One region of the Arthrobacter sp. UYCu512 genome, then DNA from elsewhere that is predicted to be linked to it. Evidence: riboswitches for the same ligand, from Rfam matches in the RefSeq annotation. Region 1 holds a riboswitch; each other region holds the start of a gene.
The links. Region 1 has a riboswitch for thiamine pyrophosphate ahead of thiO (glycine oxidase ThiO). Riboswitches for the same ligand answer to the same signal wherever they lie in the genome.
Positions count from the first base shown of each region.

Region 2: another riboswitch for thiamine pyrophosphate. It lies ahead of thiC (phosphomethylpyrimidine synthase ThiC); the one in region 1 lies ahead of thiO (glycine oxidase ThiO).
Region 3: another riboswitch for thiamine pyrophosphate. It lies ahead of ABIB49_RS03605 (bifunctional hydroxymethylpyrimidine kinase/phosphomethylpyrimidine kinase); the one in region 1 lies ahead of thiO (glycine oxidase ThiO).

Region 1 covers NZ_JBEPPA010000005.1:230,985-240,597, forward strand. The annotation lists gene ABIB49_RS07435 (SDR family NAD(P)-dependent oxidoreductase) at 203-1,234, opposite strand; gene moeB (molybdopterin-synthase adenylyltransferase MoeB) at 1,278-2,498, opposite strand; gene ABIB49_RS07445 (TetR/AcrR family transcriptional regulator) at 2,583-3,248, shown strand; gene ABIB49_RS07450 (DUF3107 domain-containing protein) at 3,302-3,526, shown strand; gene ABIB49_RS07455 (hypothetical protein) at 3,595-3,897, shown strand; gene ABIB49_RS07460 (thiazole synthase) at 3,954-4,781, opposite strand; gene thiS (sulfur carrier protein ThiS) at 4,778-5,014, opposite strand; gene thiO (glycine oxidase ThiO) at 5,011-6,402, opposite strand; TPP riboswitch at 6,396-6,527, opposite strand; gene thiE (thiamine phosphate synthase) at 6,554-7,273, shown strand; gene ABIB49_RS07480 (ferritin-like fold-containing protein) at 7,285-7,956, opposite strand; gene ABIB49_RS07485 (RNB domain-containing ribonuclease) at 7,998-9,491, shown strand.
Region 2 covers NZ_JBEPPA010000016.1:44,317-53,929, reverse strand. The annotation lists gene tatA (Sec-independent protein translocase subunit TatA) at 1,038-1,310, shown strand; gene tatC (twin-arginine translocase subunit TatC) at 1,359-2,153, shown strand; gene ABIB49_RS16015 (hypothetical protein) at 2,321-2,674, opposite strand; partial or broken gene ABIB49_RS16010 (oxidoreductase dimerization domain-containing protein) at 2,707-3,438, shown strand; TPP riboswitch at 3,793-3,900, shown strand; gene thiC (phosphomethylpyrimidine synthase ThiC) at 3,898-5,628, shown strand; gene ABIB49_RS16000 (bifunctional lysylphosphatidylglycerol flippase/synthetase MprF) at 6,003-8,648, opposite strand; gene ABIB49_RS15995 (phosphatase PAP2 family protein) at 8,695-9,450, opposite strand; gene ABIB49_RS15990 (response regulator transcription factor) at 9,603-9,613, shown strand, end outside.
Region 3 covers NZ_JBEPPA010000002.1:217,872-227,484, forward strand. The annotation lists gene rplU (50S ribosomal protein L21) at 1-304, opposite strand, end outside; gene ABIB49_RS03605 (bifunctional hydroxymethylpyrimidine kinase/phosphomethylpyrimidine kinase) at 659-2,260, opposite strand; TPP riboswitch at 2,252-2,349, opposite strand; gene ABIB49_RS03610 (Rne/Rng family ribonuclease) at 2,454-5,693, opposite strand; gene ABIB49_RS03615 (vitamin K epoxide reductase family protein) at 6,165-6,836, shown strand; gene ndk (nucleoside-diphosphate kinase) at 6,938-7,351, opposite strand; gene ABIB49_RS03625 (DUF4233 domain-containing protein) at 7,391-7,834, opposite strand; gene ABIB49_RS03630 (bifunctional folylpolyglutamate synthase/dihydrofolate synthase) at 7,838-9,196, opposite strand; gene ileS (isoleucine--tRNA ligase) at 9,200-9,613, opposite strand, start outside.

The DNA of each region.
Region 1 (9,613 bases):
ACGAATTGCCTGTCTCAGGCCCGGCTGCTCTGTCCTGGCCAGGGCCCTCAGCGACACTCCGCCGGACAGCCTCCTGGGGCAATGTCCCTGATCGGCTGGTTGCTGGTATTCAGCCAGCTCCGCCGGGTAGTTCCGCCAGCCCGGCGTCAGGAAACCGGCGTCAGTAAACCGGCCTCAGGAATCCGGCCTCAGGAAACCGGCCTCAGCCGAAAGCGTTGATTCCCGTCAGCTCAGCGGACAGCGTCCAAAGCCTGGCAGCATCAGCGAGGTCGACCGCATGCGCGTCCACGCCCCTGATCCGTGCCTCGGGCGAGCCCGTCGCCGTGGACTCCGCGATGTCGCAGTCCTCGCAGTAAGCACCTCCCATACCCGCAAGCGCCGGCGACGTTGCCGCCCACACGGACGTCGCCGCTCCCTGGGCCGGGGTCTTGAACCGCGAGTCAACTTTGCCGGACTCGTCCAGCCAGCCGGAGGCAATCATCTCTTCCCTGGGCAGGTGGCGCTGGAGTTCCGTCATGATCCCGCCCGGGTGCACCGCGAAGGCACGGACCCCTGAGTCCCGGCCCAAGCTGTCCAGCTGCACGGCGAACAACGAGTTCGCCGTTTTGGCCTGCCCATAGGCCCGCCACTTGTCATAGCCCGACTCGAAGTTGACGTCATCGAAACGGATCGGCGAGAGCTTGTGCCCGGTGGAGGACAGCGACACCACCCGGGCCCCGGGCGCGGCAGCCAGCGCGGGCCAGAGCAGGTTGGTGAGGGCAAAATGGCCCAGGTGGTTCGTGGCGAACTGCGACTCCCAGCCGGGCCCCACCCGGCGTTCGGGGCTGGCCATAATGGCGGCATTGTTGATCAGGATGTCCAGGCTGCGGATTCCCCCGTCGGCACCGGCGGCCTGGCCAGCGGCCAGGAACATCGCTGCGAAGTCTTTGACGCTCGACTGCTCGGCCAGGTCAAGGGCGGCGACGCTCACCTGCCCCGCATCGGTCCCGGACGGGATGGCGGCCTCGGCGAGGACTTCCCGTGCGTGCTCCGGACGCCGTGCCGGAACTGTCACCGCGGCGCCCGCCGAGGCCAGCGCCCGGACGGTTTCCAGGCCCAAGCCGGAGTATCCGCCGGTGACGATGGCGGTCTTACCGTGCAGGTCGATCCCGGCAATTACCTCCGCTGCCGTGGAGTCCCTGCCGAAACCGGAACCGATCTTATGCTGTGGTGTTGCGTTAAAGTTCGCGCCCATTTCACTGGCCTTTCCGCTATTGGGTCACTTGAGTTTCAGGCAGTCAGTAGACAGGTTTGCCCGGTTCAACATCCCGGACCCACGCCAGGATTCCGCCGTCGAGGTGGCTGACGCGCTCATAGCCTGCGGCACGGGCGGCGGCAAGTACGGCTGCCGACCGGGTACCGGACTTGCAGTGGAAGACGATGTCCCTGTCCGGCGGCAGCTCCTGCCACGCCTCGCCGGCTAGGATCCGGCCCAGCGGGATCAGCACCGCTCCGTCGATCCTGACGATCTCGTATTCGCCGCTCTCGCGCACGTCGACCAGCTGGAAATCCTTGAGCCCGGCCTTGCGGGAAGCGAGCATCGTTGCCAGTTGCGCGGCCGTCACGGTGTGTTCGGTGCCGGCGTCCGCAGCCGGCGGAATACCGCAAAAAGCTTCATAGTCGGTCAGCGCGGTAATCCGCTCCGCCTCCGGATCGCGGGAGACTTTGATTTCGCGCCAGCTGCCGCCCAGGGCGTCGAAGAGCGCCACCCGGCCCAGCAGGGAGCGCCCGACGCCCGTAATCAGCTTGACGGCCTCCGTCACCATAAGCGCGCCGACGGCGGCGCACAGCATCCCAAATACGCCGCCCTCTCCGCAGGACGGCACTGATCCTGCAGGCGGCGCTTCAGGGTACAGGTCCCGGTAGGTGGGGCCATGCTGTTCCCAGAAGACGCTGACCTGCCCGTCGAAGCGGAAAATCGAACCCCAGACGTAGGGCTTGCCGAGGATCGCTGCAGCATCGTTGACGAGGTAGCGGGTTTCGAAGTTGTCGGCGCCGTCGAGGATCAGGTCGTAGCCGGCGAAAAGTTCCAGCGCGTTGGACGCATCAAGCCGGAGCTGGTGCAGCCGTACCTCCACCAATGGGTTCAGGGCGGCAATGGCGTCGCGGGCGGACTCGGTCTTGGGCCGTCCTACATCCGCTGCGCCGTGGATCACCTGACGCTGGAGGTTGCTCAGATCGACCGTGTCGTCGTCGACGATACCCAGCGTGCCCACGCCCGCCGCGGCCAGGTAGAGCAACGCGGGGGAACCGAGCCCGCCGGCGCCGATCACAAGGACCCTGGCATTCTTCAGGCGGCGCTGACCGGTCACCCCGATTTCCGGAATGATCAGGTGCCGGGAGTAACGCTCCACCTCCTCGGGGCTCAGGCCTTCGGCCGCTTCCACCAGCGGCCCCGGCACTCCGGACGCTGTTGCCGGTGTGGCGGGGGCTGCATTGGAGGTCAACTGGGAGGCCATACTTCAATCTATGCCCGAAGATGCCGCCAGGTCATATTACTGGCACGTAAAGTAGTCGTAACAGCAAGCGAAAGTAGGCCTACAGTGGTTCACCAGGCACCCGTTGAGCAGGGGCAGGCCGGAAAGTCCCCCAACGTCCCGGCCCGCAGCGGATCGCGATCGGCGCGGCTTCCCCGTGACGAACGCCGGGCGCAGCTGCTCGCGGCGGCCCAGGAAGTCTTTGTCGCCAACGGGTACCACGGCGCCGCGATGGACGAGATTGCGGAGACTGCCCATGTCAGTAAGCCCGTGTTGTACCAGCACTTCCCGTCCAAACGTGAGTTGTATCTGGCCCTCCTGGACAGCCAGCTGAGCATCCTGATCGGGCTGCTGCTGGGTGCCCTGAATTCCACGACGGATAACGACGAGCGCGTCCAGGCTGTGATGCGGGCCTACTTCCGCTTCATCGCCAGCGATGACCAGGCCCACCGTCTTGTCTTCGAATCCGACCTGGTCAATGACGTCGACGTCAGCGCCCGGCTGGAGGCTTTTAACAAGACTTTTGCCGACGCCGTTGGGCAGGTCATCGCCGAGGACACCAAGCTGCCGGAGCTGGAGGCCCAACTGCTGGGCCGGGGACTGGCCGGGCTGGCGCAGGTGAGCGCCCGCTACTGGCTGGAAACTGACGGTAACCTCGACCTCGATGTGGCAAGCGATCTGATCTACCGTTTAGCTTGGCGCGGAATCTCCCGCTTCCCCAAGGAAACCTAGGCTACAAATAGACATAACACCCTAAGAACTTTGATTGGCTGGGAGGCCTTGCTGTGGAAGTAAAGATCGGCATTCAGAACATCGGCCGCGAAATTGTCCTGGAATCGGCGCAGGAAGCCGACGCCGTAGCCAAGGTGGTCGGCGAAGCAATCGCGAAGGGCACGGAGCTGCGCCTGACTGACGAAAAAGGCCGCCTGATCATCATTCCCGCGAACGTCCTGGGCTATGTCGAGATCGGCGCCGAGGAAGTGCGCCGCGTAGGTTTCGGCGCGGTCTAGGCACCAGCTGTGACGCCGGGCAGCGCCGTGCTGCCCGGCCCCAGACCCAACCCGCAAGGAGTCCGAACATGCTGTCCCTGATTGTGGTGGTCCTGGTGACCGTCGCTGCTGGTTTTGTCGTGTGGGCCAATGACAAGCGGCACGCCAAGTACGGCATCTCGGTGCCCGCCGGGGCATCTCTCACGGTGGGGATGCTGAGCTGGATTCTTTTTAGCGCCGCGGGGCTGGGCTATCAGTCGGGACTGAGCTGGATTCCGTGGATACTGCCCATCCTGCTGGGCGCAGCCGCCGCCACGGCGTCCGTGCTGTACCTGGGTCGGAACCGCACCAGCCGCGATACTGCCAGGCTGACCGCAATCCTGCGCTACTAGCGAGGTCCCGGCACGCCGGCCGGGCCGGGTTCCGCCCCGGGACCCGCCCAACGCACCTAGAGGAACTCGGCACGGCCTTCCATGGCCGATGATGCCAGTGCGTGCTCCCGCCGCGGGATCCTGCCGCTGCGTTTGGCCAGCCGTCCGGCGATCACCGCGTGTCTAAACGCCTCGCCCATCAGAACCGGATTTTGTGCCCGGGTCACCGCCGTGGCCAGCAGCACGGCGTCGCAGCCAAGCTCCATGGCCAGGGTTGCATCGGAGGCGGTCCCTATCCCGGCGTCAAGGACCACGGGCACGGAGGCACGGGCGACGATCAGTTCGATGTTATGCGGGTTCAAGATGCCCAGGCCGGTGCCAATCGGCGCGCCGAGGGGCATCACGGCAGCGGCGCCGAGGTTTTCCAGCCGCAGCGCCAGCACGGGGTCGTCGTTGGTATAGGCAAAGACCTTGAACCCGCGGCCCACAAGCTGCTCGGTGGCCTCGACGAGCTCCACCGCATCCGGCAGCAGGGTGTGCTCGTCCGCAATGACTTCCAGCTTTACCCAGTCCGTTTCGAGGGCTTCCCGTGCCAGCTCGGCAGTGAGGACGGCATCCCTGGCGGTGAAGCAGCCCGCGGTGTTCGGCAGCACCCGGATGTTGTGGTCCAAAAGCAGCTGGAACAACGACCCCGATTCTGCCGGCGAATAGCGCCGCATCGCCACGGTGGTCAGTTCGGTGCCGGACGCCAGCAGCGCGGCACCCAGACCGTCAAGGCTAGGCGCCCCGCCGGTTCCCATAATCAGCCGGGACCCCAGCTGTACACCGTCGACCGTGAACGGGTCCGCGGCGGCCGGTGAAATTCCCGGCGCCCCGGCGAGTGTGGTGTCCTCCCTGCCGCTCATCCTCCCTGCACCGCCGTGACCAGTTCGAGGTCGTCACCGTCGACGAGCGCTGTGGTGTACCACTGGCTGCGCGGGACCACGTCCGCGTTGCGGGCGACGGCGACCCCGAGTTTCCCGCCGTCGACTGAGTGGCCGTTGGGCGCCAGCGGCCGGCCGGTAACCTGGCTGACCAGCTGGCTGACCGAGGCGCCGTCCGGGAGAAAGTGCCCGGTTCCGTTCAGGGTGATGTTCATACCGCTTCCTTGTTTTCTTCAGGGTGGGTGTTCGGATGGGTGATGATCTTCGGGGACGGCCTCCGGGCGCCGGCTGCGGCCGGTCTGCTGGTTTGACTGCCGGTGGCGAACCTGTCCGGGCGGAAGTGCTTCCAACGGGAATCCACGGTTCCGTCCAGCAACTCACAGCAGATCCTCGCGGCGGCGGGTGTGAGCAGGATGCCGTGCCGGAAAAAGCCGGTCGCTATCATCAAACCGGCAATTTCCCCCGGACGCCCCCGCGCCGCCACCCGGCCCAGCAGCGGCGCGTTGTCCGGGGTCCCCGGCCGGGCCCGGGCAGTGGCCTCCAGCAATTCCAGTTCGGCGACGGCGGGGACCAGCTGCTGGGCATCACGCAGCAGCTGGTAAACACCGCCGGCGGACACCGCCCGGCCCGGGACACCAGCTTGGGTGGCAGCATCCGGGTTGTCGCCGCCGAGCGCGTCTTCGCGCTGGGTGGCGCCGATCACCACCGTGCCGTCCTGCCGGGGCACGATGTAGACCGGCACCCCGCGCACCAGCCCGCGCACCGTGGCGGTGAGCAGCGGCCGTAGTTTCGCCGGGACGCGGAGCCGGAGGATGTCCCCGTGGACCGGCCGCAGGGGAAACTCAAGCCCCGCGGGCAGCCCCTCAAGTGTGGCGGCGCCAAGGCCGTTGGCCACAATGGTGTCCTTGGCCCGGATGGAACCGCCGCCGATGAGGCTGGCGCCAGCCACCCGACCCTGCTCCCAGAACAGCCCGCCGGCACGCCTGGCGATGGTGGTGGAGCGACTGTCGGTGCGCAGCAGTTCCCTGATCCGGGCCAGCAGCAGGCGCGGGTCCACCTGGTGGTCGGCGGGAATATCGAAGGCGCAGGAGATGCCCGGACTCAGCAGCGGCTCTCGCCTTCGTGCCGCACGGACGGTCAGCGGCTCGACGCTGAGGCCGGCAGCCTGCTGGGCGGTGCGCAGGTCCGCGAGCGCCCGGCGGTCGGCGGCGTCGACACCCACGGCGAGGGTCGGCGTGGTGAGGTAGCCCGTCCGGGAGCCCCCCGTTCCGCCCCCGGCGCCGTCCAGTCCGGCCGCGAATGCCGGCCAGAGGCGGGAGGATTCCAGCATAAGCTCCAGGAGGGCCTCTTCCTGGTAGTGCAGTTCGCTCACCGGGGCAAGCATGCCGGCGGCAGCCCAACTGGCTCCTGTTCCGGGGGCGTCGTCGATCAACGCGACAGATCGGCCCGAGCGCCGCACCGCCCAGGCGATCCCGTGGCCAACAACGCCGCCGCCAATCACGGCCACGTCGTAACATTCGGGGTTTTTGAGGTCATCCGCGGCGGCCGCAGCCGAGGTTGCGTCGCTTTCACGGGCCGTGCCGGGGACGAAGGTGCCGTCCATAGAGGATTCCTTCCCTACGCCGGTACTAACCGGATCAGGTCAAGCGGTCGGCTGCTACGCCCTCTCAGCCTGCCGTTGCCGGTCGCCAGTGGCGTGGACGGCGGCGGGCTCCCGCGGTATTGGCCCAGTGTAGAGGAACTAGGCTGGAAACATGAGCCAGGATGCCGCCCACACCACCGCCCGCCTTTATCTCTGCACCGACGCGCGCCGGGACCGCGGCGACTTTGCAGACTTCGTGGACTCGGCCTTTGCTGGCGGCGTCGACATCATCCAGCTGCGCGACAAATCCCTGGAAGCCGCCGAGGAGCTGGAACTGCTGGCGGTCCTGCAGCAGGCGGCCCGCCGTCATGGCCGGCTTTGGGCAGTCAACGACCGGGCAGACCTCGCCTCCCTGGCCGGGGCGCCGGTGTTCCATATCGGGCAAAAGGACATCCCGTTCGGGGCGGCGCGGGACTTCCTCGGCCAGGAGACCGCGATCGGGCTGTCCACCCACACTCCGGCCCAGGTGGACGCCGCGATAGCCGCAACTTCCGGCCGGAACGGTCTGACCTACTTCTGTGTTGGCCCGGTATGGGCCACCCCCACAAAGCCGGGCCGCGCCGCCGTCGGACTTGACCTCGTCCGCTACGCGGCGGACGCGATCGGCGGGTCAGAGGCCCAGCAGCGGAGAACTGCCCGGAGCGAGGCTGCGGGGAACCTCTGGGGCGCGCGGCCGTGGTTCGCGATCGGCGGCATCGACCTGGGCAATGTGGAGCAAGTGGTGGCCGCGGGCGCCGGCAGGATCGTCGTGGTCCGCGCGATCACCGAGGCCACCGATCCCGAGGGCGCAGCCCGGGCCCTGCTTGCCGCCCTCGACGCCGCGGAACGCTAAGGCCCGCCTGCTCAGCCGGCAAGGCCGAGCTGCGTCATCCGGCGTGCGTGGTTCGCTGCCAGTTCCCGCAGCAGGGCTCGGACAAGCTCCCTCGGCCCGTCCTCATCCGCGCCGATCAGCCGGTCGGCGAAGGCGTGCTCGAAGCTCATCCGCTGCGCCTGGTTGAGGACCTCCCCCAGCAGTCGCCGGGCCCACAGTGCCAGCCGCGACGCCAGCTTCGGGTCATCTGCGAGGGCGGCCCGGAGCCGTTCCCGCAGCACCGCTGCCGCTTCGTCGCCGGCCTGGACCTGCTCCACCAGGGCACGGGTGCCTGCGTCGAGATAACGGGACATGGCGCGGTAGGCGTCGGCGGAAACGGTGTCGATCACGTACGCCTTGATGAGGGACTCGTGCCAGTCCGCCGGGCGGGTGCGTTTATGGAAGTGGTCCACCGACGGCTGGAACGGCAGCATGGCTTCCTCGGTGTCCAGGCCCATGGCTTCGAGCCTGGAGCTGACGAGTTCGTAGTGCTGGAACTCGATCACGGCGATACGTCCCAGCGCTGCCCGGTCGTGCAGGGTGGGCGCGTACCGTGCGTCGGAGGAGAGCCGCTCGAAAGCGGAGAGTTCGGTGTAGGCCATCACGCCGAACAAATCCCTCAGAAAGCTGTTGTAGCGGGCGGGATCAGCCGGGAATCTGCTCATGGTCCAAGACTAATAGTGCAAATGAAGCTACTCTGATTTCCGTGTCCCAGCATCGCTTGACCCCGAATGTCCACCAGCAGGAGAGCCTCCTTGCCGAGGCACTCAACACGTTGCGCACAACCCTGGAGCTGCCCGGACCGTTCCCCGAGGACGCGCTGCGGGAAGCGAAGGAAGCCGTCGCCGGACACGAACTGCCGGAGCTGGATTTCACCCACATCGAGTTTGTGACCATCGATCCTGCGTCTTCCACCGATCTGGACCAGGCCCTCTTCATCGACCGTTCCGGCGCGGGATACAAGGTCTTCTACGCGATCGCCGATGTCCCCTCCTTTGTTGTCCCCGGCGGAGCGCTCGACGCCGAGACCCGCCGTCGCGGCCAAACGTACTACACCCCGGACGGCCGGATCCCGCTGCACCCAGAAGTCATCAGCGAAGAAGCCGGAAGCCTGCTGGCCGGGCAACGGTGTGCCGCCTTTGTGTGGGAATTCGAGCTGGACACCACCGCGGAGGTGTCGGAAGTGCTGGTCCGCCGTGCCACAGTCCGCAGCCGGGCCAAACTCAGCTACCGGGGTGTCCAGGCCGACCTCGACGCCGGCACGGCCGCGCCGCTGCTGGAGCTGCTCAAGGAAGTCGGGATGAAGCGGGTAGAGCTCGAACGGCTCCGCGGCGGCGCCAGCCTGAACATGCCCGAACAGGAAATCGAACAGCTGCCCGACGGCGGCTACCGGATTGTAGCTGCCCCGCCGCTGCCCGTGGAAGACTGGAACGCCCAGATTTCGCTGATGACGGGAATGGCCGCAGCAGGGATCATGCTCGAAGGCAAAGTCGGTATCCTGCGCACCATGCCGGCGCCGGATGAAGCGTCGCTGGCTCATTTCCACCGCCAGACCCGTGCCCTTGGCAGGCCCTGGAACGCCGACATGAGCTACGGCGAATACCTGCGCACCCTGGATCCCACGGATCCGCGGCAGCTGGCGATCGTGCACTCGGCCGGCATGCTGTTCCGCGGCGCGGGCTACACGCCCTTCGATGGCACGGTGCCCGGGGCCGCGGTCCAGGCAGCCATCGGCGCCGCCTACGCCCACTCCACGGCCCCGCTCCGACGTCTGGTGGACCGCTTTGTCCTGGTGATCTGCGAGGCGCTCAGCAACGGCACGGCTGTCCCGGCCTGGGCCCGGGAAGCCCTGCCGTCGCTCCCGTCGATCATGGCAGCCTCGGACCAGCTGGCCGCCAGGCTGGAGCGCCTCTCCCTCGATACCGTGGAGGCGGCGCTGCTGGTCAACCACGTTGGCCAGGAGTTCGACGCCGTCGTGATCTCCGGCGCTAAACCCGCCAGGAGCGGAAAGAACAGCACCGGCAAAAACGGCACCAATGCCGCCGGCACCACCGGCGGGCCCGCCGGAATCGTGCAAATCGCCGAACCCGCCGTCACTGCCCGCTGCCCGGGCGAACTGGAACCCGGCACCCAGGTCCGGGTGCGGGTGGTCGCGGCCGACATCACCACCCGTGAGGTCCGGCTGGAGCTGGCCGTCTGAGCGATCGGCGGCCTTGCCGCGCCGTCAGTGGCCGCCGTCGAGTTTCCGGGCCGTGTGCGGCTAGACTGGAAGGGTAGATATGGATGCCCGGTCGTTGATTTCCTTCATTTTCGAATTCAACA
Region 2 (9,613 bases), on a different contig from region 1:
CGTGGTCTGGCTTCGGGTGCGGCTGGGATGGGTCAGGGGTTCTCGTTCTCAGCGCGCAGGGCGTCACCAAGCAGTCCGCGCAGAGCATGCGCAGGCGGGGAAGCCGGACCAGGGTCGGATCGTGGATGATCCCGGCGGCGTCACGGGCATTTCTCGACATCCGACAGCTTGGTCAGCCGCCGCCGAACGGCCTGCGCGCCGGGTTCGGGGGAGATCAGCCGTCTTCAGGGTACAGGGGCAGATGTTGGCCGGGGCGGTCCACAGGACTCGGCGCAAGTTCGGAGCAGGGGTCTGGGAGCCGGACCGAAATGGGTGACGTCCGGAGCGACTTCGTCTTTGGTTCCGGAGCTGCCGGGGTGTTCGGGGGCGCATGCCGCCTAGGCGGCATGCAGGGGGTCTAGTTCGCCCAGAGGGCGTGGCTTGAGCGATGAACAATTGGACGCTGCCGCGTATGCCGCAATGATGATCGGGGGGTCACACAAAAGGTCCACGCAGGGGCCATGATTAATTTCGCGTAGGGACTCGCTGCGCGAGCCAGTTTGCCGGGTTGCTCGAATTCGGGCTCCGCTCACCGGGTTGTCATTCTTGGAGGAGGATCTGGATGATGGCCTCTTGGCGCCAAGATCGGAGATCACCTGTCCCGGCTAATTGAACTGCCTCGGGTTTTTGGTTTCTCCATGGGGAGGCATATTAAGCGGCTGATCCGGGAGCATGCTACGGCTGTGTCCTCATGGGGGCCAGCATCAACAACAAGGGCAGGAACGCGCATTCGGACAGTTCTGTTGGGATGCGCTCGCTTGTTATAGGGCTGTTCAACGATGGGCTAACGAATTGCTGGGCCGTCTTGGGGATCGCTAAGCGTCCGATCGGCAGCAAAGTATCGCCGTGCCCGGGCTCCATGACCGACAGCAGATGCCAGAAACTCGGGGATTGCACCGTCTGAGGAGTGCGCATGACCGGGGGCCGGGCGGTCCGGTATCGACGCGACACCGAACTCAGTTCGACGTAGAATTCAGTGACAGGAAAGGACTTCCGTCATGAGGCTTGAGGGCTGGCATCTGATCATCATCATCGTTCTAGTTCTGGTGCTTTTTGCTGCACCGAAGCTGCCGGGAATGGCCAGGAGCCTGGGCCAATCGATGCGTATCTTCAAGTCCGAAGTCCGCGAGATGAAGGAGGAGGGCCCTCCTGAGAAGAACGCCGCGGACGCCGAACCCGTCGAGGGCCGGACCGTGAACCACCCGAAGTCCACGGGGGTCGAAAGCCGTACCGGAGACGGAACCGACGTACCGCCGCCGACCCGCGCCTAAGACACCATGGCAGCCGGTAAGAGCAGCCGATCCAACCCTGAGGGGCGGATGGCGCTCTTGGACCACCTCAAGGAGTTGCGGAACCGGCTTTTCAAGGCTGCGGTCGCCGTCGTGCTGGGGACCGTCGTCGGCTTCCTCGTATACCAGCCCTTTCTTACGGCGCTCATCAAGCCGATCCGGGATCTGAACGAACATGAGGGCCGGCAGGCCACGCTGAACTTCGACGGCGTGGCGAGCTCCTTCGACCTGTTGATCCAAGTATCCGTGTTCCTGGGCCTGATCCTCGCCAGTCCGGTCTGGCTCTACCAGCTCTGGGCGTTCATCGTGCCGGGCCTGCATAAGAAGGAACGCCGGCTCGCCTTGTCGTTCGTCGCGGCAGCCGTGCCGCTGTTCCTCGGCGGCGTGGCCCTGGCCTGGCTCGTGCTGCCGAACGCCGTGCGGGTGTTGACGGATTTCACTCCCGCCGGGGGCTCCAACTTCATCAGCGCCCAGATCTACCTGTCCTTCGTCCTGCGCCTGCTCCTCGCGTTCGGCATCGCGTTCCTGCTCCCTGTGGTCCTGTTCGGCCTGAACCTGGCCGGGCTGGTCAAGGGCGCCCAACTCCTCAAGAGCTGGCGGATCACTGTGTTCCTCGTGTGTCTGTTTGCCGCCATGGCCGCGCCGGGCGCGGATGCCACGAGTATGTTCTATCTTGCCGTGCCCATGCTGGTGTTGTTCTTCACGGCCATCGGGCTCTGCCTGCTTAATGATCGCCGCCGGGAACGGCGGACGGTCAAGCTTGCCGCGGAGACCGAAGCCCGCGCGGACCTGGCAACGCCCGGCTCCGAACTGGGGAATCTCTAGCCCTTGGCGCAACGGGTCAGCCGCGCACCATGTGCCTGGCGGGAAGCGGATCAGCCCGGTGAGGCCCGCCGGCGCATGGGCCTTTCTGCCCCGACCACGGCCGGCGGGCAGCCCCCGGGGTGCCCGCTTGCCGTGGTCCATCCGTTTCTGTATGGGTGTGGGGTGGGTCAGGCGCTGGCTGCGCTCCGGTTGATCTCGCCGTTTACCCCCTTGGGGAAGAACCCGCCTTCTCTTTCTGCTTTGGCGGTGAGGTAGGCGATGTTCAGGACCTGCCCCGGGCTGCGGCTGAAAGCGATGCCGTTTGCGTCGGTCGGGACAAGGTTGGCGGTGTCTTTAGTGCCAATACCCTGATCGAGATCAGTTGATCCATCGAGGCTGTCCCGGGCGTCGGAGATCGCTTGGGCTGGTACCTGCAGATCACGAGCGTAGAGGGTGGTTCTGATGATTCCGGCGTGATAAGCCTCGACAGCGAGGATACCGGCGGCGGCTTCGAGGTCAATGCCGCAATTTGCCGTCCTCATGTATGCAGACGAGTCCCTCCATACTGTCGACGCAGCAGAGTCTGGCCTCGGCCGAGGAACCCGACGCCTCCCAGGCCCTGATGGGCGTCTTCGCCGACGAAGGTATCCGGGTCGTCCGCCGGGCGGCCGTGTCCTCGGTGCGCACGGACCCGGCCACCGGCGGGATCATCGCGACCGCGATCGTCTCAGGCGGGCAGCAGGAATTCCGGGCCGCCAGACTGCTCGTCGCCACCGGACGCCGGCCGGTCACGAACGGACTGAACCTGGCCACGGTCGGCGGCAAAACCGGGCACCGGGGCGAAATCCTCTTGCAGAACATCCTAGCCAGCTCCCACGAACGGATCTGGGCCGCCGGGGAAGGGACCGGACACCCCGAATTCGTCTACGTCGCAGCCGCCCACGGCTCCCTGTTGGTGGAGAACGCCTTCAACAACGCCGGCCGTGAGGTCGACGCAGCCGGTATCCGGTGCGAATGCCGGGTGCTTCCCCTGGCATTCGTCCCCAGAGCCTTGGTGAACAGGGACACCCGAGGCTTCATCCAAATTGTCGCCGACGCGGACAACGGACGGATCGTGGGAATGACCGCCGTCGCCAAGGACGCCGGTGACCTGGCCGCGGCCGGGGTCTTCATCATGGAAGCTGGAATGACTGTGGAGCAGGTGGCGAACCTATGGAGCGCGTACCTCACAATGGCCGAAGGAATCAAGATCGCCGCCCAGTCCTTCACCACCGATGTCTCCAAACTCTCATGCTGCGCCTCGTGACCAGCTAGGCCTCCACACGGATGCAGCAGGCCTCGTTGAGTACGACTTCATCGATCCAGCCGACCTCCGTCCTCACAGGTTACCGACATCGTCCTCGCACCCTCTCGCCCTCGCTGCCCCGGCACGGATCAACAGTGCAGGCGTCTGCATCATTTCGAATGCTGTGCGTTCGGAGGACTGCCGGCTGGCCAGAGGAGCGCATCATCCTCGGCAGCTGCCGACAGGAGTCTCAGCTTCCGGTGATTCGGCGTGCACTGCGTTGCTGGAGGGCCTGCTTCCGATAATGGCTGCCGTCCGGGGGATACCCGGGATCATCCAGAGCGGTAGAACGGGCACGCTGGGGTGCTACGATTTTTCCATCCACACGGGTGCCCATGCAAGGGCTGAGATCGGGCTGATGCAGTCTGCGACCGTTGAACCTGTCCGGGTCATGCCGGCGAAGGAAGTAGGAAACCACTGATGAGCTCCATGAATTCACATTCGCTCGCGTACGCCCGAGACCCCGAAAATGGCATTAGGGTCCCTGTCACGGAGATTGCTCTGGAGGACTCTCCGAACGGGACGAAGAATCCACCGTTCACGGTCTACCGGACGGCCGGGCCCGGAAGCGATCCTGTGATCGGCCTGGAGCCGTTCCGGTCCGAATGGATAGAATCCAGGGGCGACACCGAGCCCTACGGCGGCCGGGAACGGAACCTGCTCGACGACGGTAAATCCGCCGTGCGACGGGGTGCCGCTTCTGCTGAATGGAAAGGCGCGCAGCCGGTTCCCCGCCGCGCCCTCGAGGGTAAGACCGTTACCCAGATGCGCTACGCCCGCCAGGGCGTCATCACTCCCGAGATGCGGTTTGTGGCAGTGCGGGAAAACTGCGACGTTGAGCTGGTGCGCGGCGAAGTTGCCGCAGGTCGGGCCATCATTCCCAACAACATCAACCACCCCGAATCCGAACCGATGATCATCGGCAAGGCCTTCCTCGTGAAGATCAACGCCAACATCGGCAACTCCGCGGTCACCTCCTCCATCGCTGAGGAAGTGGACAAACTGCAGTGGGCCGCCCGATGGGGCGCCGACACCGTGATGGACCTCTCCACCGGCGATGACATCCACACCACCCGTGAATGGATCATCCGCAACGCTCCGGTCCCGATTGGGACAGTACCGATCTATCAGGCACTGGAGAAGGTCAACGGTGAGGCCAATGACCTGACCTGGGAAATCTATCGGGACACCGTGATCGAACAATGCGAGCAGGGCGTGGACTATATGACCGTCCACGCCGGGGTGCTGCTGCGGTACGTCCCCCTGACCGCCAACCGGGTGACCGGTATCGTCTCCCGCGGCGGGTCGATCATGGCCGGCTGGTGCCTGGCCCACCACCAGGAGAACTTCCTCTACACACACTTCGACGAACTGTGCGAGATCTTCGCCAAGTACGACGTCGCCTTTTCCCTGGGTGATGGCCTGCGGCCCGGCGCGACCGCGGATGCCAACGACGCCGCCCAGTTCGCCGAACTGGACACCCTCGCCGAACTCACCAAGCGGGCCTGGAAGTACGACGTGCAGGTCATGGTCGAAGGCCCCGGGCACATCCCCTTCCACCTCGTCCGCGAAAACGTCGAGCGACAGCAGGAACTCTGCGACGGCGCCCCCTTCTACACCCTCGGCCCGTTGGTGACCGACATCGCCCCAGGCTATGACCACATCACCTCGGCCATCGGCGCCACCGAAATCGCCCGCTACGGCACCGCAATGCTCTGCTACGTCACGCCCAAGGAACACCTCGGGTTGCCGAACAAGGATGACGTCAAGACCGGCGTCATCACCTACAAAATCGCGGCCCACGCCGCCGACCTCGCCAAAGGACACCCAGGAGCCCACGAACGCGACGACGCCCTGTCAAAAGCACGGTTCGAGTTCCGCTGGCGGGACCAGTTCGCACTTTCCCTGGACCCGGAAACAGCCGAATCCTTCCATGACGAGACGTTGCCCGCCGAGCCGGCGAAGACCGCGCACTTCTGCTCCATGTGCGGACCCAAGTTCTGCTCCATGCGGCTCTCCCAGGACATCCGCGACCAGTTCGGAGGCATGTCCGAACAGGAAGCCATCGCCGGAATGAACGCTAAATCCGACGAGTTCCGCGAATCCGGCGGGAAGGTCTACCTCCCCGAACCCGTCGTGCCCGGGAGCTAGGAACGAGGAGCGGGTTCGGGCAGCGCCGGCACTCCGGCGCCGGTCCTGCCCCGATCCGGAACTAGAGATCTGTTCGACAGGGTCGGCGGGGAGGGCTGTGAGTCGGCGTCGGTCCCGTCGATCTGCTCGACCATGAGTTCGCGATCCGCCCGGTATTGACGAATCTCGGGGCGGAGGTGGTGGTCTTACTGGCGCAGGAGCTCACGTCCGCTGAGCGAATCGCCGGTTGAGTCCGTCTCCTTGGATGCGCCCCGCTGGTGAGTAGGGCTTTGGAGTTTCTGATTTCTTGCATGAGTAGTTCCGACCGGACCAGCCCGGGGTTGACGTCGGCGCGGCGGGCAACCTCCGAGACCGTGATGGGCAGGGTCAAGTTGTTATTCGCTTTTCTTCACCGGCGTTTCGGGCTGGGATGGCGGGTGACGGTACGGTCTACTGACTCGGGTGCGGGGTTGTTTGGGTGCACTTAGCAGGCGCCGGGCCAGGGTTAGGGTTTCTGCGAGGTTGACAGTGGGGAGGTAGGCGCGGGTGATGGCGTTGGCAATGGCGGGCAGTGCGGCTGCGTCAGGGTAGAGCATGTAGAGGGGTTCGTAGCGGGGCTGGAATTTTGCTTTGAATGCCAGCAGGGACCTGAACCCGTAGACAGGTTCCAGGGTCGCGCCGAGCCGGTCGAGGAGCCGGTCCAGGCTGCCGGAGCTCTGGTTGCTTGCCGAAGCTGGTCCGCGCTGTGGTGGTTCGTTGTGCCGGGCCAGCGGCGCTCCAGAGAGGCTGATGAACCCGTATCCTTCGTTTTTGAGGCTGAGTGAGGCGGAAGCGATAAGGAATTCGATGCCGGCACGGAATCCGTTGGTGCGGCGCCGCATGAAGTCCAGGGTCCAGCCTTCGATGGTGCCGTTGTTGTAGACGGGCAGCCAAGAGGCGACGGCGTGGACCATGTGGTCAGTGCCGACGGCAACCAGCAGTCGGACCTCGGGGTCGTTGAGTTCGTCCAGGCTTCCGAGGGTGAATCCCATTTCGGGCATTTTCTTGTCGGCGACCCATTCTTCCGAGATCTCCTGGATCTGTGCCAGTACCGAGAACGATGCGGTCCGGTATGTGGTCCATTCGGCACTGATCCCGGCTTTGGCGGCGTTATTCATCGCGGTTCGGACGTCCTGGAATTTCTTTCCTTTAAAGGACACCGCATCAAGCGGCAGGATCGTTTCCTGGGCGACCTGCACTGAGCCCCAGCCCAGGGACGCGGCGTGGTCGCGCAGATCCAGGGGGACGGAGTAGAAGCACGGGGTCCAGCCTTGCCCACTGCAAAAACGGGTGAACTCCTCGAACGTGGCATGGCGAGGGGTCACGGGTCCGACCGGGCCGCCCAGGGCCAGGGCAACCCCAGCGATGACACGATAGGCGATGAAACTTTCACCGGTGGAGGAGAACCAGTACATATTCCCTGGCCAGGTCGTCATCCAGGACAAGTTGCCACCGTGGTTGGCTTTCAGTATTTCTCGTGCGAGTCCGGTACCGGAGTGGTGCTGTGTTGGGGCCGGGCGCAGGAAGGTTTTTAAGGTCATGATTGCGGTGACAGCCCAGAAGACAATGCCGACTCCTTCATAGAGAACGGTTGCAGCGGCGCCCTGGGGAACGAACGCCGGGGCAAGATCGAGCATGTATCCCAGCGGCAGAAACCTATCCGGTATATCTGCGAGCAGTTCCCTGGGTCCCGGGACGGGTGTGATGCTGGGAGCCAGGAGGATTCCGGCCAACAGGTAGACGGAGGCAAGGACGGCTGCTGTCTTCCCGGTGCTGACCGCGAGCCGTCGGTAGGTTCCGGCAGGGGCCGACACCGGAAAAAGCCCGCGGAAGATCAGCAGCACCAGCGTCAGCACCGCGGGCAGGAGTAGCGGCAGCACCAGCGCGAGAGGGTGCGTGTACCGGGCAGTTTCGATGGCGCCGATCCCTTCGGGCGCCACGGTGCCCGGTGCTCCCGGATACAGCACCCCTGCGATGGTGATTCCGGCCAGCACGGACAAACCCAGCTGAACCAGCACGGCGGCGGCCCAGGCGAAGCGGCGTCCTCGGCGTAAACCGTCTGCGAGGATCAGTAAGAGAAAAGATGGCAGGACCGCCATGAAAATTGCGCCGGCGCCGGCGCGCAGCTGCAGTTGCGCGCCGGCGCATTCCTTCGCTTGTCCCGGGTCGGCGCACAGGACTTGGAGTGTCGCCGGGTCCACGGGCTGAATGTTGGTGAACAGGAAACGCAGCACCGATAGCGGTCCCGCGGCGTGCGGCGTCAGGCCGGCGACGACGGGCCCGACGGCCGACACGGCCACCAGCAGCGCGATGAGGACCCGGCCCTCATGCCGGGAGCTGACGGGGCGGACGAAACGGGGCGCCCTCCCACACAGGACCGGGCCCAGGAGCGCCCCGGCACCTGCGGCGCTGAGGCGGACCAGGTCCGCGAACCCGCCGCTGTAGAGGGCCAGGAGTACCAGCAGGGCGAAGACGACGAGGCGGACCCGCCGCCGCCACAGGGTCGGCATCATCGCCGTCCCCGCCATAATGGCCCCGGTCATGAGTGCAGTGGGACCAAGGAAGAGGTGCCCGCTCATTTCCTGAGTCCAGGTCCCCATGATCTGATGTGCAACCGTGAGGAACGCGAGAGCTGCACTAATTCCGAGTATCTGGCTGCCCAGGGCCGCTACGGCGAACCTGAGGCTTCCCATCCGGTATTCGAGTGCCAGCCCGACTACGAGCACAACTGCGCTTCCCAGCAGGTACCCGGTCAGGTTCTGCGCCCACAGCCCGGAACTCAGAAGCGCCCACCAGCGGCCGGGCAGTGAGTGCGCTGTTGCTGCCACGTTGGGACGCAAGGTGCCGGCCGGGCCGGTGATGATGGTGGATGTCAGAGCTCCGGCGGCCCAAAAGACCAGGACAAAACCCGCTGTAACCGGGGCACGGCGCAGAATTTCGATCCGGGACAGCCAACGCCCTTGGTGGGGCACGGTTCCGGGATCCGGCGGTGGCACTGGCACGGGAATTCCTTTGAGCAGATGCGGAGGGAACGGAAATTGCCCGAGGCTATCCCGCATGGTTGCTGGTCCTGTGGCGTCGCCGCCGATCCAGCGTCTTTGCATCGAATCCGCGAATCAGGCCAATTCCGGAGATCCGCGGCGCGATGACTTTGTTCCAGACCGGCAGCCAAGCCAGGATCGCCGCACTGCTGATCAGGACGGATCCGATGACGTCGCTAAGGTAATGCACCCCGAGGTACATCCGGGAGAACGCCACAACGGTTGCGAAAAGGGAGCCTGCGGCAAGTACTGTCAGGCGCTGCCCGGTTCCGTGGGCGAGGACCAGCACGGCGGCCAGCGCCAGGGAGACTGCGAAGGCCGTGTGTCCGGAAGGGAAGCTGTTGTTGCCCGTTTCGGCGATCAGCGCTCCGGTCGCGTCGGCAGGCGGCCGGGAACGGCTGACCAAGATCTTTCCGGCTGTTGCGGCCAGCCACCCGACAGCAACAACGGAGCCGAAGGCCAGCGCCTGAACCGGTCGACGGCGGTACCAGAGCAGGTACCCGCAGATCATCAGCACCAGCGCCAGGGCACCGGCCGGTCCAAGTCCGTAGTGAATGGCCTCACTGAGCGCAGTCAAGGCACTGTTCCTCCCATGACTCAGGAAGATGTCCAGGCCCAGCTCCGGGGCCAGGGGCCCGAAGGACTTCGCGGCCATCCCGGCCGCGGTCGTGGTCGCGAAAATGGAGAGCGCGGCCGTCGCCCACCACCAGGACCGCAGCCCGGGGAAGATCGTGTTCGGGTGTTCGGAAAATGAATCCATCATGTTGTCCTGACAGTGAGCTGGTCGTTGCGGGCCTTATGCCCACCAGCATGGAGCAGCGGCTCTGAGAGAAAGCTGAGAGGATCACCGCCGTTTCTCAGGCGCCGCTCAAGCTGCGTCGGGGATACTGCGGTTATCAACGAAAGGGGACCATCATGCGGATCTT
Region 3 (9,613 bases), on a different contig from region 1:
TGATACCGGTGATCTTGACCTTGGTCAATTCCTGACGGTGACCCTGGCGCTTTTTGTAACCGGTCTTGTTCTTGAACTTCTGGATGACGATCTTGGGACCGCGAAGGTCCTCAAGGATCTCAGCCGTAACCTTTACCTTGGCCAGGTCCGAAGCAGCAGACATGACCTTGTCACCGTCTACCAGGAGCAGTGCGGGCAACTCAAAGGTGCTGCCGGCTCCACCGGGGACGCGGTTCAGGGTAACGAAGTCTCCAACGGAAACCTTCTCTTGCCGGCCGCCTGCGCGGACAATCGCGTACACCACTGGGGAACTCACTTCTCTCGACGTTTATTACTAGATTTGCGTGCGGAACCTGGGTCCAAAGTTGATGGTCCGGCTCACGCTGTGCCTCTACGCCGGTGGGTTCCCCGGGGGAACCCATGAGCTATCCCGTGGACATTCGCACCTGAAATCAAGTGGAGCGTCCTCAAGGTCATAACCCAAGTGTTGGCGTAAGCACCGAAGATCTAGACTACGCTAATTTTGCCTTCGGCCGCAAATGAGGCTGGTTCCGAAGGGAGGTACGTGATAGGTGACACCCTGTATGGACAGGACGTTGCCGCAACGACTTCCGGAACCGCGCCTCCCTATCGTACAGGCTCCCTGCTGTCCCGCGGCTCAGGCGTGCACGCGCGGCGCGTCGAAGAAGTCCACTTCGTAGCGGGCGGACTGCCGGAAGGCCACGGTCATGGCGTCCCGTTCGCCGGGTGAGGCCGCCCGGGCTGCGGTGTCGGTGTGGGCGATGGCCTGCCGGGTGGCGTCGGCGAACTCCGGATCGGCGTAGGTGCGCAGCCACGCGGCGTAGGGGTGCGATTCCGGCGCACCCGCGGCGAGGAACCGGTTGTGCAGTGCCTGTCCCACCTCGGCATAGAGCCAGAAGCACGGCAGTACCGCAGCGATCAGCACTCCGTAGCTCCCGGTGACCGAGGCGGCCAGAAGGTGGTCTACGTAGGACTTGGTGACCGGTCCGAGCGTCCGCTCCGCCGTGCGTCCGCGCAGCCAGGTCCGGTGCAGTTCGGCTTCGACGCTGAGGCAATTCTGTGCGGAGCGGGTCCAGAAGAGCTGTTCGTCTTCCGTGGGTGCGATCGCGGCGGCCCGGGAGAGGACCCGCGAATAGCCGTTCAGGTACAGGGCGTCCTGTCCGAGGTAGTACGCGAAGTCCTGCTCCGGCAAGGACCCGTCCGCCAGGGCCGTGATGAAGTCCAGGCCGTAGATGGCCTCGAGGTCGGCAGCAGCGGTTTCCCGCAGCCCACGGGCGAATTCACCCGCGGCAGGGACCCGGTGCAGTTCGCCGCCGCCGGCACCCGTACCGTGATGGGCGGTCTGATGCTGGACATGGTGGAAGTGATGGACCGGGCCGTTGCCGCTGCCGACGTCGAGGTCCGCCGAGGTGCGCAGCGCCCCTTCCAGCCACGGCTTAACTTCCCGCAAGGCGGCCTCCCAGTCCCCGACCCGGGCCTGCACGGTCGCCATCGCCGCGGACAGTGAGCATCCCGTTCCGTGGCTGTTGCTGGTGCGGACCCGCTCCCCCGGTACTACTATGACGTCCCGGGCCAGGACCCCGCAGGTGTTGACGAGCGCGTCCGGGCAGCCGTCGCCGTGCTCGCCGGCTCCGCCCGCAGCGCCGGTGCCGTCGAGGTGGCCGCCCTTCACCAGGACGGTCGTGCCGGTGCCGGCGGCAAGCCGCTTGCCCTGTTCCAGCGCCGCAGCCCAGTTGCCGGCGACGGGTTCGTTGAGCAGAATCGCGAGTTCGGCGAGGTTCGGCGTGATCAGGTCCGCGTAGGGCAGCAGTTCTTGCAGCGCCGATTCGGCCGGCGCCTGCAGCAGCCGGTCACCGCTTGTGGCCACCATCACGGGGTCCAGCACCACAATGGCGGGCCTGACCTTCGCCAGCCAGGTCCGGACGGCGTCGATCACGGCGGCGTCCCCCAGCATCCCGATCTTGACGGCGTCGATCCGGATGTCGGCGCTGACCGCGTCAAGCTGGGCGGTCAGGAAATCTGCCGGCGGGACGTGGATGGCGCTGACGCCGCGTGTGTTCTGTGCGGTCAGGGCGGTGATGGCGGCCATGCCGTAGCCGCCATGCGCGGCAATGCTCTTCAGGTCCGCCTGGATCCCGGCACCGCCGGAGGGGTCCGAGCCTGCGATCGTGAGCACCCGCGGGATCCGGGATGCCGGGGCTGCGGGGACAGCGGGAAGAAACGGGGAGGCGGCGGTCATGGGAGACATCCCTTCGCCGGTGCTAACCGGACAGGTTCAACGGGTCTGGATCTCAGCCGGCTCGATGCGCGGCACCCCGTGTCAGGGACCAAGCCTAGCCGCATCCTTTAACGAAGTCGCGGGCACGGCCCGAACCTGGCGTATTGCTACGCGGCCCGGACCGCACCCGCGGCCTTCCCGAACTTTCTTGGGGTTAGAGTTCCGAGGCCGGAACGCCGACGCCGAGGATAATCGGTTCGTTTGTGGCCGGTTTGGCCGCCGGCGTTGTTGCTGCTGCCGGGGCCTTTGCCTCGTGTACCGAAACGGCAGCCTGCGGCGCTTCCCGGCGCTGCTCTACCGAGGTTTCGTTGGCTGCTCCCTGCGCGCGGCTGGCGCTGCGGTTGCGCCGTCCGCGGCGGGCACGGGAGGCGCCGGCCTCGGGGGCCGCCTCCGTCTGGGAGCCTGGCGCCTGGGCGCGGCCCGGGCCGGTTCCGCCGGCACGCGCCGGAGCCGCCGGTGCAGTCCGGGCTGCGGCCGCCTTCGCAGCCGGTGCAGCGGGATCCGCCGCGGAGACTTCCCCGCTGTCACCCAGCTGGGCGAAAGCCTCGGTCAGCAGGTCCATGGTCAGCGCGGGCGCACCCGACTCGTCGGCATGCTCCACAAACGGCAGTGCGACTTGTTCGCCGCCGAAGGTCAGCACGGCGCCGGGACGTCCGGCAGCCTCCTCCGTTGCGGCCAGCTCGACGGCTGCCTCAACAGCGGCCTGGCGGACCCCGGCGTCGACTCCCGTGGCCGCTTCATCGTCATGCAGATGGGCAGCATGCGCCGCCGCAGCGATATTCGCCAGCGCGTGGCGGGTCGCCTCGGCCTTGGCATGGCGTTCAGCGTCGGTGGGCTCGGGGTGCGCTGCGGCCGGCACCGACTGTTCGTCCGTGCCCTGGCCGCCCCGTCCGCGGCGGCGGCTCTTGCGTTCGGTCCGCGGGGGGGCAGGCTGCTCCGCACGGGGAATGTGATGCTCGGCGGCAACGACGTTGGCGCGGCGGTGCTCCACCGGCTCGTCGTGGGTCACAATGCCGCGGCCGGCGCAGGCCTCGCACTGTTCGCCGAAAACTTCCAGCAGCCCGGTACCCATCCGCTTCCGCGTCATCTGCACGAGGCCCAGCGAAGTCACCTCCGCGACCTGGTGTTTGGTCCGGTCCCGGCCCAGGCACTCCACCATGCGGCGCAGTACCAGGTCCCGGTTCGATTCAAGCACCATGTCGATGAAGTCGATCACGATAATGCCGCCGATGTCGCGGAGCCGGAGCTGCCGGACAACTTCTTCGGCCGCTTCGAGGTTGTTTTTGGTGACGGTTTCCTCAAGGTTGCCGCCGCTGCCGGTGAACTTGCCGGTGTTGACGTCCACCACTGTCATGGCTTCGGTGCGGTCGATTACGAGCGAGCCGCCGGAGGGCAGGAAAACCTTGCGGTCCAGTGCTTTGTGGATCTGCTCGTCGATGCGCCAGGCACCGAAGATGTCCGAGTCCTTGGTCCATTTCTCCAGCCGGCCGACAAGGTCGGGGGCTACGTAGGTCACGTAGGCCTCGATGGTGTCCCACGCTTCCTCACCGGAGACGATCAGCTTGGAGAAGTCCTCGTTGAAGACATCACGGACTACCTTGATGGTCAGATCGGGTTCGCCGTAGAGCAGTTCGGGGGCAAGGATCTTAGTTGAGCTCGACTGGCCCTCGATCCCTTCCCACTGGGCACGGAGCCGGTTGATGTCGTGCGTGAGTTCTTCCTCGGACGCACCCTCCGCGGCGGTGCGCACAATAACGCCAGCATCCTCGGGCAGGCGGTCCTTGAGGATCCGCTTGAGGCGGTTGCGTTCGACGTCGGGCAGCTTGCGCGAGATTCCGGTCATGGAACCGCCGGGTACGTAGACGAGGTAGCGGCCGGGCAGCGAGATCTGGCTTGTGAGGCGGGCGCCCTTGTGCCCGACGGGATCCTTGGTGACCTGGACCAGCACGGAGTCGCCGGACTTCAGCGCGTTCTCGATCCGGCGCTGCTTGCCCTCGAGGTTGACGGACTCCCAATTGACCTCGCCGGCGTACAGCACGGCGTTGCGGCCGCGTCCGATGTCGACGAAGGCGGCTTCCATCGACGGCAGTACGTTCTGGACCTTGCCCAGGTAGACGTTGCCGATCAGGGAATCCTGCTGGGTCTTCGAGACAAAGTGCTCGGCCAGCACGCCGTCCTCGAGGACGCCGATCTGGATTCTGTCATCGCGCTGGCGGACGATCATTTGGCGGTCCACCGATTCGCGCCGGGCCAGGAACTCGGCCTCGGTGATGACGGTGCGGCGGCGTCCGGTATCGCGGGATTCGCGGCGGCGCTGCTTTTTCGCCTCCAGGCGGGTGGAGCCCTTGAGCGAGGTGACACGGTTGTTCACCGGAGCCTCGCTGGCTGTGCGCGGCGCACGGACGCGCGTCACCGTGTTGGGCGGGTCGTCGTCCTCCCCGCCGGTCAGTTCCAGATCCTGCTCGCCGCGACGGCGGCGGCGACGGCGGCGGGAGGTCACGCCGTCTTCGAGCTGCTCGCCAGTGCCTTCTTCAGCGTCATCCGCGTCGTCGGATTCGTCTTCGGAACCCGGTTCGCTCTCAGCTCCACGGCTGCTGCGGCCGCGGCGACCGCGGCTGCGGCGACGGCGGCGGCTTCCGGCGTCCTCGCTCTCGCCTTCTTCGTCGTCGTCGTCGTCAGCTTCCGCTGCGGCGGCAGCCGGGGCCGGGACAGGGCGGGCCGCGGCGGCCAGGTCGGGTGCCTGGAAGATCATTGAGGTAACCGCTCCCGGCTCCATGAACAGCGAAGCGGCAGCCGAGGCTTCCGCCGGGGCTTCAGCAGCCGGGCTTTCAGTTGCCGGGCTTTCAGCTGCCGCGGCGGCTGGGGCTGCTGCCGGGGCCTCGGCGGCAGTTTCATCCGCGACCGGGCTGGCGGCGGCGGTAACGCCTGCGGTTTCCGTGGCGGCGGCTTCCGGTTCCGCACTGGCGGCCCCGTCAGCTGCGGTCCCTGCGGCCGGGGCCTTGGCCTTGGCGCGGCTGGCGCGGCGACGGACGGGCTTTTCGGCCGGGGCGTCGGCGGCCTCGGCTGCGGCTGTCATTCCGGCAGGGACATCAGAGGGAACGTCCGGGGTCTGTGCCGGGTCCGCAGCAGGAACGGATTCGGCCGGCTCGGCTACCTTGCGGGCACGTGAGCGGCGGGCGGGGGCCTTGGTTTCGGCGGCCGGAGCGTCCGGCACCTCCGCGGGGACCGCGGTGTCCGCGACGGTCTCCGCGGCGCCTGTACCGCTTTTGGGAAGGGTCTTGCGGCGGGTCCGGACGGGCCGTTTCGGCGGTGACGCGGCCGCTGATTCATCAGCTGCCCCGGCACTTGCGGCCAGCACGTCTTCGTTGCCTGTTACAACCTGGTCATTATCCATATATGGCGACACTCCTGCCCCTGACATGCCGCCACATCCGGCACCCGTTGGGGCAAATATTTGTCAACACCCGCGGGCATTGACAGAAGTCAATTGAATACCCTCAGGTTCGCACCGGCAGTGGGGTGCGGCAGCCCTGGAGAGCCGGCGGAATTGCTCTGAAACCCGTTGATCTACACACCACAACCAGGTGCCGTCCAATGGCATTGCGGGACAGCCTGGATCAGAGGATCCGTGGCTCCCTGCTCATCATTGGCGGTCTTGGGAACAAAATCGCCGGACCGGGACCCGGATGTGGATCGGGTTCCAGCCACGATCATTGTCTCACAGGACACGTCCGAGCAGGCGTAAGCGGGGCATCCGGCCTGCCCCGTGGACCGAATCCCCCATGAAGGCAACAGCGTCCGGACTCCCTCCAGGGTCCGGCGATACAATCGGACCAGTTGCATCCAAGCGAAGGACATCCATTCCATGCCCAGCATCTCCAGCGCCACCGACGAGGCAGCCGTGCGGCAGCAACGCCGCGGCACCTCAGCCGACGCACTTCAGCTGCCGCCGATGACACGCGACCGCCCGTTCGCGTGGCTCCTGCTGATCACCGGCGTCGTTGGCTGGCTGGCCTCCGGGGCCCTGGTGCTGGAAAAGCTCGAGGTACTCAAGGATCCGAACCATGTAACAGTCTGCGATGTGAACCCATGGATCTCCTGCGGGCAGGTTATGCAGACCTGGCAGGGTTCGGTGTTCGGCTTCCCCAACATGTTTATGGGAATCGTGGCCTTTGCGGTCATCATCACCACAGCCATGGGAATTCTCTCCGGAGCCGCGTTTGCCCGCTGGTACTGGCTGGGGCTGCAGGCCGGCGTGACCCTTGGCTTCGGGTTTGTGGTCTGGCTTTGGTCGCAGGCGCTGTACTCCATCCATATCCTCTGCCCGTTCTGCATGATCGTCTGGGCCGCCATGATTCCGCTCTTCGTCTGGGTCACAGTCCGCAACGTAACGCACGGCGTGATCAGGCTGCCGGCGGGCCCAACCAGGATCCTGGGCGACTCCGGCTGGGTCATCACCGCGCTGCTTTACGTCGCAGTGGTTGCCACCATTTTCTTCGCGTTTATCCAGGTCTTCATCGGAACCTCCGGCTACTGAACCGAAGTACACCGGTTAACCGCCGCGAGGTGACAGCTAAGGCCAATGTTCGACTCGAACATTGGCCTTAGCTGCCACCTCGCGGCTGGGCGGTCAGGAACCTAGAACCAGATCTTGATTTCGCGCTCCGCGGACTCCGCCGAGTCCGAGCCGTGGACGAGGTTCTGCTGGACCTTCAGGCCCCAGTCGCGGCCGAAGTCGCCGCGGATGGTGCCCGGCGCCGCCGTCGTGGGGTCGGTGGTGCCGGCGAGCGAGCGGAAACCCTCGATCACGCGGTGTCCCTCGAAAATCGCGGCTACTACCGGACCGCTGAGCATAAACTCGACGAGCGGCTCGTAGAACGGCTTGCCCACGTGCTCCTCGTAGTGCTGCTCCAGCAGTTCGCGGCTCGCATCAACCTTCTTCAGCTCGGCCAGGGTGTAGCCCTTGGCTTCAATCCTGGCGATGATGCTGCCTGTCAGGTTGCGGCTAACGCCGTCGGGCTTGATCAGGACGAGGGTGCGCTCAATGCTCACAGCTGCTCCAATGTGTAGGGGTGGGGTTCGGAAATAAGTCTAGTTGCTTTGGCCCTCGGGGTGGGATGCGTCCCAGGCGGCCTGGTCGTGGTCCCGCTGGGCGGCTTCCCGGTCAATCCGGATGCCGGTGCGGATGCCGTACCACCAGGCCAGCGCGAAGAGGCCACCGACCAGGAACATCGCCGGTTCCAGGATCCCTGCCAGGATCAGCACGATTTGCAGGATCCAGCCCAGCGCCACACCCCACGGCCGGGAAAGCACGGCGCAGGTGAAGGCGTAGATGAGGCTCAACGCGATGCCAACGGAGAAGATCAGGACCGGCGGGAATTCGTCCCGCCGCAGCCCGAACACGGTAAGGGTGCCGAAAAGGATCACAAACGCTTCAAGGAGCAGCACCGTGGAGGCGAACATAACCTTGGTGGAGCGGCGTTTTTTGGGCATACCGGGGCGCCACTCGCGCTGGGCCTTGGTAAGTTTCGCCATGGTCTACGCGTCCGCCTTTCCGAGCAGGATCCGGGCTTCGGCGACGAGCGTGATGGAGCCCGTGACCAGGACGCCGCCGGCGAGATCGTCATTGGCTTCGGCGCGTTCCACCGCCCATTCGAGGGCGTCGTCGAGCTTCTCGGCCACGTGGATGGTGTCCTCGCCGTACCCGAGGTCCACCGCGAGTTCCGCAAGGTCCTCGGCCGGCACGGCGCGGGGCGAATTGGACTGGGTGAAGCAGTACTCTGCGGAGAGCCCGCCTAGGGATTCCTTGAGTTGGCGCAGGATTTCCTCGGCGTCCTTTTCCCGCAGCACGCCGACCACCACCACAAGCTTTGTGAAGCTGAACGCTTCATGGATGGCTTCGGCCGAGACCCTGATACCTTCGGGGTTGTGCGCGGCGTCCACGATGATGGTCGGTGCGGTCCGCACCACTTCGAGCCGGCCCGGCGAGGTGACCGAGGCGAAGGCCTCCTGCACCAGCCCGGGGTCGAGCGGCTTTTCAGCGCCGAAGAAAGCCTCCAGCGCAGCGATCGCGACGGCCGCATTCTCGGCCTGGTGGGCCCCGTGCAGGGGCACAAGAAGGTCCTCGTAGCGGCCCGCGATGCCCTGGATGGTGACCATCTGGCCGCCGACGGCGACGGTGCGGTTTTCGACGCCGAACTCAACGCCCTCAAAGCGGAACGGGACGGCCGTTTCCTTGGCTTTCTCCAGCAGCACCTGGGCCGCGTCCCGGGGCTGCGCGGCGCTGACCAGGAAGCCGCCCGGCTTGATGATGCCGGCCTTTTCGTGGGCGATCTCCTCGGTTGTCTCGCCCAGCAGGTCCGTGTGGTCCAGCGAGATGGGCGTGACCACAAAGACCTCGCCGTCCCCGACGTTGGTCGCGTCGGTGATCCCGCCCAAGCCAACCTCAATGACGGCTACGTTGACCGGCTGGTCGGCGAAGACTGCGAAGCCCAGTATGGTGAGGCATTCGAAGTAGGTCAGCCGGGGCTGGCCCGCGGCCTCAAGTTCGCTGTCCACGATGGCAAGGTAGGGCCGGATCTCGTCCCAGATCCGAACGAACGTCTCATCCGGCACCGGAGCGCCGTCGATGCTGATCCGTTCGGTGACCTTGGACAGGTGCGGGCTCGTGTAGCGCCCGGTGCTCAGGCCGTGGGCGCGGAGCCCGGCCTCGATCATCCGGGCAGTCGAGGTCTTTCCGTTGGTGCCGGTGACGTGGATGATCGGGAACGCCTTGTTCGGCTCCCCCAGGATGTCCATCGCCCGGTGCAGCGGGGCCAGCCGCGGCTCCATCTTGTTTTCCGGGGCACGCCCCAGCAGCTCGGCGTAGACACTTTCTACGGAGAATTCGTCGGTCATGGCTTAGGCCTCAATTTTCTCGACGGCGATGTGCAACTCGGTGCCGTCTCCGTTGGAGGACAGCCCGAGTTCCACGGTGAGCGTTTCGGTGGATACCAGGTTTTCGTGCACCCGGATGGCGTCGATGACGTCCACGGGCGCCGCGACGGTGGTCCTGATCCGGTCGCTGACATTGAGCCCGGCATCCTTGCGGGCCTGCTGGATGCTACGGACCATGTCCCGGGCCAGGCCCTCGGCCTCGAGCTCGGGTGTGACCTCGGTGTTGAGCACCACAAACCCACCGCCCGGGAGCACGGCTGCCGCGCGGGAACCGGCGCCTTCAGCGGCTTCGGCGACGACGGTTTCCAGGGTGTATTCCTGCGGCTCAAGATCGAGCCCGCCGACGGTCACAACACCTGCATCGCTGACTGACCAGTC